3 regions of the Streptomyces sp. NPDC006458 genome follow, and region 3 is predicted to be linked to each of the others. Evidence: riboswitches for the same ligand, from Rfam matches in the RefSeq annotation. Region 3 holds a riboswitch; each other region holds the start of a gene.

Region 1 (2,179 bases), on a different contig from region 3:
GTTCGGCCAGGTGCTGCGCTCCGCGCCCGACGGCTCGGGCGTGTCGCTACTGGCCATCAGTGGTTCCGTCGACACCCCGAACACCGGCCCCGCCCTGGCGGATCTGTGGACGGTGCTGCGCACGCTGGCGGCGGAGGGCCTGACCGACGCCGAGCGGGACGTCGCCGTACAGAACCTGGTCGGTGTGGCGCCGCTGAAGTACGAGACCGCCGCCGCCGTCGCGGGCACGCTGGCCGACCAGGTCGAGCAGCACCTGGCCGACGACTTCCAGGCGACGCTGTATCAGCAGCTCGCCGTCACCGGCACGGTGGAGGCCACGGCGGCCGTCGTGAACGCCTTCCCGGTGGACCGGCTGGTGACGGTCCTCGTCGGTGACGCGGCGCAGATCAAGGAGCCGGTCGAGGCCCTCGGGATCGGTGAAGTCACCGTCGTGACGGCCGAGTAGGGACGTGCGGGCACGCGCGCGTGGCGGTGAGATTCACGTCAAGCGCGCGTGGGGCCCTGGTGACCGGAGCGTCACCAGGGCCCGTTTTTGTCTGAATTGGTGAGGGATTGCGGGAGAGGGAGCCCTTCTGCCCTGTGGCGTGCGCTACAAAACCTCTGATCGGTTTGAGGATTGAAAGACCGGCCCCTTAGCGTCATGCGGGCTGTTCGTCAGGCAGTGCGCCGCATCCGCGGCACCGGACAGTCATCGCCGAGTCCCCCCACGGCGCGAGCCAGGGGAGCCGGGGACCCATCGCAGTCCCTGGGGTGAATCGGACGCCCGCGCTCAGGCGAGGGGGTCCGTAGGAGACCTTCCTGCTCCGAACCCGTCAGCTAACCCGGTAGGCGAGAGGGAAGGAAAGGACCAGCCACTACATGGCGTTCACCCGCGCCACCGGGAAGCATCGTCGTCCCAGCCGGATGCAGCGCGGCACCGTCCGCGCGGCGGGCGTCGCGGCGCTCACCACCACCGGCGTCATCGGCACCCTGGCCGCACCGGCTCTCGCGGCCGAGCCCGAGGCCGAGCAGACGGGCCTGCTGCCGGTCGTCACCATCGGCGACAGCGTCGCCGACCAGATCGACGCCCAGGCCGCCGCGCAGAAGCAGGCCGCCGAGGAGGCGCTCGCCGAGCAGCGAGCCGAGGCCGCCGCCAAGAAGCGCGCCGAGGCACGGGCCGAGGCGGCCCGTGAGGCCGAGGAGCGTGCCGCCCGCGAGGCCGAGCGCAAGCGACTGAACACCTTCGTGTCGCCGATCGCCGGCTCCTACGTCTCCACCGGCTACCGCACGGGCGGCGCCGTGTGGTCCTCCGGCAGTCACACCGGTGTCGACTTCCACGCCGCCAGCGGCACGGTCGTCCAGGCCGTCGGCATGGGCACCGTCGTCGAGGCGGGCTGGGGCGGCGCGTACGGCAACCAGGTGGTGATCCGGATGCACGACGGCACCTACACCCAGTACGGCCACCTGTCCTCCATCGCCGTCTCGGTGGGCCAGACGGTCGTCCCGGGCCAGCAGCTGGGCCTGTCCGGCGCAACCGGCAACGTCACCGGCCCGCACCTGCACTTCGAGGCGCGCACGACCTCGGAGTACGGCTCGGACATCGACCCGATCTCCTACCTGCGCTCGCACGGCGTGAACCTCTGATCCCCGCACCGGCACGTACGTCGCGACCCGTGTACGTCATGACCTGCGGACGCCGCGACCTGCGTACGTAGTGATCCGCATATGTAGTGATCCGCGCTAGTCGTCACTCGCGCATCTCGTCCCGAAAGCCCCGGCCGTCACGGCCGGGGCTTTCGGCGTTCCTGCCGCCCGGAGTCCCGATCCCGTCGAGGGAGCCTCGCTCCCGTCGTCAGCGTGTTCGCCGCCCGTCGCCGGAGCGTTCGATTCGGCTGTCCGGGACGGTCGTATGTCCAAAAAGTATTCATGGATTCCGGCCTGCCTTCGGAAATGCGGCGTGATTGCAATAGAGTCGCTGAACACACGTCAATCGTCGACGTTTCATGGGGATTAATGCGGAGGTCGGTCATGCGTGTTCCGGCGCACTCGGTGTGCACGGCGATCCGGGACGACATCATCGCGGGTGTCTACGAACGCGGCAGCCGGCTCACCGAGGACGTCCTGGCGCGGCGCTACGGCGTCTCGCGCGTCCCCGTCCGGGAGGCCCTGCGCACGCTGGAGGCGGAGGGGTTCGTGGTGA
Region 2 (2,179 bases), on a different contig from region 3:
GCGCGAGGAGGACGCGCGGTCGGCGTGCTTCGAGTTCGAGGTGGGCGAGGAGACCTGGGTGCTGGGGCTGCCCCGGGTGCGGCTGCGGCTGACCGGCGAGGAGCCGCTCGGGCAGGTCGCCGCCCGGCTGTGCGACGTGGCGCCGGACGGGTCGTCGACGCTGGTGACGCGGGGAGTGCTGAGCCTGGCGGCGGGCCTGCCCCAGGAGCCGGTGTCCTTCGAGCTGGGTGCCACCGGATACGCCTTCCCGCCCGGCCACCGCATCCGGCTGGCGGTGTCCTCGGCGTACTGGCCCTGGGTCTGGCCCCGGCCGGGGTCGGCGGCCGGATTCGCCCTGGACCCGGCGGGGAGCACCCTGGAGCTGCCGGTGCGCAGCCGGGAGGTGCGCGAGGAGGTCGGCTTCGCGGAGCCGGAGCAGGCCGAGCCGCTCGGGGTGAGCCATCCGGCCACGCTGGACGAGCCACGGCCCGAACGGCTGGTGGTGCGGGACGTGGCCGAGGGCGAGTGGCGGCTGGAGACCGACCCGTGCCCGGACGGCACGCGCGCGTACCCCGACGGACTCGACGTCACCCAGGAGGCGCTGGAGACCTGCGCCATCCATGCCGACGACCCGCTGTCCGCCCGCACGCGCGCGAGGTGGTCGGTCCGGCTGCACCGGCCCGACCTGTCCTGGGACGTCACGGTCCGCGTCCGCTCGGAGATCGCCTGCGAGGGTGCGGACTTCGTCACCTCCGACGAGGTGGTCTGCACGGAGGGCGGCGAGGTGGTGTTCCACCGCACCTGGGAGAAGCGGATCCCACGGACGGTCGGTTGAGACGGAGTTGGGGCTTGATGTCCGAATTGCCGCTCTTGCGCTGGCGGTGAGTTGGCTCACTGCCGGGGCCGCACACCGGACCGCCCTCCCGGACGCCACGAGGGGCTCCCCGCCCTGCGATTGCGCGGAAACCGCCAAAAAGGATCAAGTGCACCAAAGGGTTTGGATCATGCCGGGTCGGTTCTTTGTGTGAATTCAGCACTTGTTTCGGTCATGCGCTGTCGCATACGTTCCGCCAGCCGGGCGGACGCCGAATCCTGCCGCCGCCCACAGCATCCGACGACCAATGCAGCGGCAGGAGCGGGGGACCCAGGCAGGTCGCCGGACCGAACGTCGTACCAGGTACGAGGCGCGGTACGGCTCGGGGTGAAGCCATGTCCGAAACGGGCACGGCCGGGCACCTTTCCGCCCGAACCCGACAGCTCACCTCGCAGGCGCCGGAGAGGAACACCCCCATGCCTGCGAACTCGCACGCCAACCGCCGCCCCCGTCTCGCCCGTGCCCTCGCCGCCGCCGGTGTCGGCGCCGCCGTGCTCGCGCTGCCGATCGTCGGCGCGACCACCGCCTCGGCCGCCCCCACGGCCACGACGGCCGCGACCGTCTACCCGAGCAACCTCGACGGCTGGATCCGTCAGTCGCTCGACGTCATGGCCCAGCACGGCATCCCGGGCACCTACGACGGCATCTACCGCAACGTCATGCGCGAGTCCTCGGGCAACCCCCTCGCCATCAACAACTGGGACTCCAACGCCGCCGCCGGCACGCCCTCGAAGGGCCTGCTCCAGGTCATCGACCCGACCTTCGCGGCGTACCACGTGCCCGGCACCGCGTTCGACCCGTACGACCCGGTCGCCAACATCACCGCCGCCTGCAACTACGCGGCCGCCCGCTACGGCTCCATCGACAACGTCTTCGGCGCCTACTGATCTCTCCGGCCGACTCCTACGATCCGAGCGATATATCCGACCTGACCCGGATTCACCCGGATCCAATCGGAAGTCAGCCGTAGAGCCGTTCGAGGACGACGGCGATGCCGTCGTCCTCGTTCGAGCGGGTGATCTCGTCCGCCACCGCCTTGAGTTCGGGGTGGGCGTTGGCCATCGCGACGCCGTACGCGGCCCAGTCGAACATGGGGATGTCGTTGGGCATGTCCCCGAAGGCGATGGTGTCCCGCGGGCTCAGGCCGAGATGCCGGGCCGCCAGCGCCAGGCCGGTCGCCTTGGTGACACCGCACGGCTGGAGCTCGACCGTGCCGGGCCCCGACATGGTGACCGTGGCCAGCGAACCCACCACCGAACGCGCGACCGTCGCCAACTCGTCGTCCCCCAGGGCGTGATGGCGCAGCAGCACCTTGCTGATCGGCTC
Region 3 (2,179 bases):
GCGCGAACCCGACACCTTCGTCACCGCCGCGGACGGCAGCGGACTGCTCGCGGCCCACGGCGTCGACGTCGTCGTGCTCCCCGCGTACGAGGAGCTGGCCAAGGCGCCCAATCTCCATCTGCTCGGCTGACGTCCGAGGGCCTTGCGGCCGTACGGCGGCAGGGCCCGACCGGCGCCCCGGAGGACCGAAAAGGCCGCTCGGCGGGGGTGGGCGTCGAGCGATGTGCTTTCGGTCCCGCGGATGGCGTACACTGGTTTCACCGACGCGGGGTGGAGCAGCTCGGTAGCTCGCTGGGCTCATAACCCAGAGGTCGCAGGTTCAAATCCTGTCCCCGCTACTGAAGACTCAGGGCCGGTGTCCATGCGAATGGACACCGGCCCTGAGTCTTTTCCTTTACCTCGGGCAGCACCGCGCGCTGGGCGAGTTCTACGACCCCGAGGCGCGGCCCGCCGGAGGGGGGCGGTATGGCGCGACTCGCCGGACGGGGGCGACATGGCGCTGCTCGCCGTACGGCGGCCGGGAGTGGCGGCGAAGAAGCATGCGGCCTGCTGGCACCGATGTCACACCCGGTGATCGGATGAACGCCCTCCGCATAACATCTGAGTCACCGTCAAAAACTGGGACGGTACTGAGTTGCGGTCAAGTCGCCCGTTTTTGGCCGCTCATGGGGCGAACGTCCTGGCTGGAAAGTGTAATGATCAAGCCGAACAGCTTGGAATTGGGCACCCGGTTCTATTAACGTCCGATAACGCAGCGCGGTCGTCCCAGCCGTCACAAGAGACGGCTCCGTGCGCACGCGCCGAATCCCGCAAGGGAACCGGGGAACCACCAACTTGGGGTGAATCGAGCGTGATCCGCCGTGAAAACGGCAGATATACGCGCGTAGGAGACCTTCCTGCTCCGAACCCGTCAGCTAACCCGGTAGGCGAGAAGGAAGGAAAGGAGCACGCCCACGTGGCGTCCAACCCGCCTGTCCCGCAAGCCCCGTTCGTGCCGGGCCAGCGCACCGCCGACACCGATACCTTCGTCTACGGCGGCCCCCGCACCGACGACGGCCCGTGGGAAGAATGGAACCCCACCGCGGACTCCGTCCGCCCCGTGCGCGGCAGGCACCGTGTCTCCAAGCAGCGGGGCGGCGGACTCGCCCGCAGCTCCACCGTCCTCGGCGTCGGCGTCATAGCCGCCGTGGGCGCCGGCGGCATGGCCAGCGCCCAGTCCGGCAAGCCGCCGGTCGCCATCTCGATGCCCGACCTGCCCTCCGTGAGTTCCTTCCTGCCCGGGGAGGAGCCCGCCGAGGAGACCGCGGAGGTCACGTCCCCGCTCAGCTCCATCGGCACCACCACGGCCGACCCCGCCGAGGGCACCAGCGGCGCCGGGGAAGCCCTGCGCGCCCGCATCATGGCGCAGGCCGAGCAGCAGCAGGACCAGGCCGAGACCAAGGCCGCCGAGGCCGCGCAGGCCGCCGCGGAGAAGGAAGCCGCCGCGGCCGCCGCCAAGGCCGAGCAGGAGGCGCAGGCCAAGGCCGCCGCCGAGAAGGCCGCCGCGGAGGAGGAGGCCCGCAAGAAGGCCGAGGCCGAGCGCCTCGCCGAGCTGGCCCGTCAGTACACGCTGCCGACCTCCTCGTACACCCTGACCTCCGTCTTCGGACAGGCCGGCTCCATGTGGTCCTCCGGCTACCACACGGGCCTGGACTTCGCCGCGCCCACCGGTACGCCCCTCAAGGCCGTCCACACCGGCACGGTCACCGAGGCCGGCTGGAGCGGGGCCTACGGCTACCGCACCGTCCTCACCCTCGAGGACGGCACCGAGATCTGGTACTGCCACCAGTCCTCGATCAACGTCAGCGTCGGCCAGAAGGTCAACACCGGCGACGTGATCGGACGCGTGGGTGCCACCGGCAACGTCACCGGGCCGCACCTGCACCTGGAGGTGCACACCGGCGGCGCCGACAGCGGCGTCGACCCGATGGCCTGGCTGCAGAGCAAGGGCCTCACCCCCTGACGACCCGGGATGTTCCCGGCCGTGCGCCCCGGCGCGCACGCGTCCCGAGGACTTTCTGAATCACCGGCGGTCCTGACGACAACCCCCCGACGTCAGGGCTGCCGGTTCCTCATGTGCGGTACGGGTTGTGGACGGGACGGCCGCCGGGGAGTCCCTGGACGCCGTACCCGTAGTGCC

The links. Region 3 has a riboswitch for cyclic di-AMP ahead of ABZZ79_RS27980 (M23 family metallopeptidase). Riboswitches for the same ligand answer to the same signal wherever they lie in the genome.
Region 1: linked by a shared signal. The riboswitch ahead of ABZZ79_RS19370 (M23 family metallopeptidase) and the one ahead of ABZZ79_RS27980 (M23 family metallopeptidase) in region 3 are both predicted to bind cyclic di-AMP.
Region 2: linked by a shared signal. The riboswitch ahead of ABZZ79_RS25350 (transglycosylase SLT domain-containing protein) and the one ahead of ABZZ79_RS27980 (M23 family metallopeptidase) in region 3 are both predicted to bind cyclic di-AMP.

Annotation. Positions count from the first base shown of each region.
Region 1 is NZ_JBEXPR010000013.1:114,599-116,777, forward strand. Features, by position in the region: gene ABZZ79_RS19365 (pitrilysin family protein) at 1-445, shown strand, start outside; cyclic di-AMP (ydaO/yuaA leader) riboswitch at 683-846, shown strand; gene ABZZ79_RS19370 (M23 family metallopeptidase) at 859-1,623, shown strand; gene ABZZ79_RS19375 (GntR family transcriptional regulator) at 2,008-2,179, shown strand, end outside.
Region 2 is NZ_JBEXPR010000019.1:126,173-128,351, forward strand. Features, by position in the region: gene ABZZ79_RS25345 (CocE/NonD family hydrolase) at 1-814, shown strand, start outside; cyclic di-AMP (ydaO/yuaA leader) riboswitch at 1,085-1,264, shown strand; gene ABZZ79_RS25350 (transglycosylase SLT domain-containing protein) at 1,270-1,740, shown strand; gene ABZZ79_RS25355 (HAD family hydrolase) at 1,814-2,179, opposite strand, start outside.
Region 3 is NZ_JBEXPR010000022.1:141,773-143,951, forward strand. Features, by position in the region: gene ABZZ79_RS27970 (dihydrofolate reductase family protein) at 1-130, shown strand, start outside; tRNA gene ABZZ79_RS27975 (tRNA-Met) at 265-338, shown strand; cyclic di-AMP (ydaO/yuaA leader) riboswitch at 789-944, shown strand; gene ABZZ79_RS27980 (M23 family metallopeptidase) at 956-2,002, shown strand; gene ABZZ79_RS27985 (PrsW family intramembrane metalloprotease) at 2,112-2,179, opposite strand, start outside.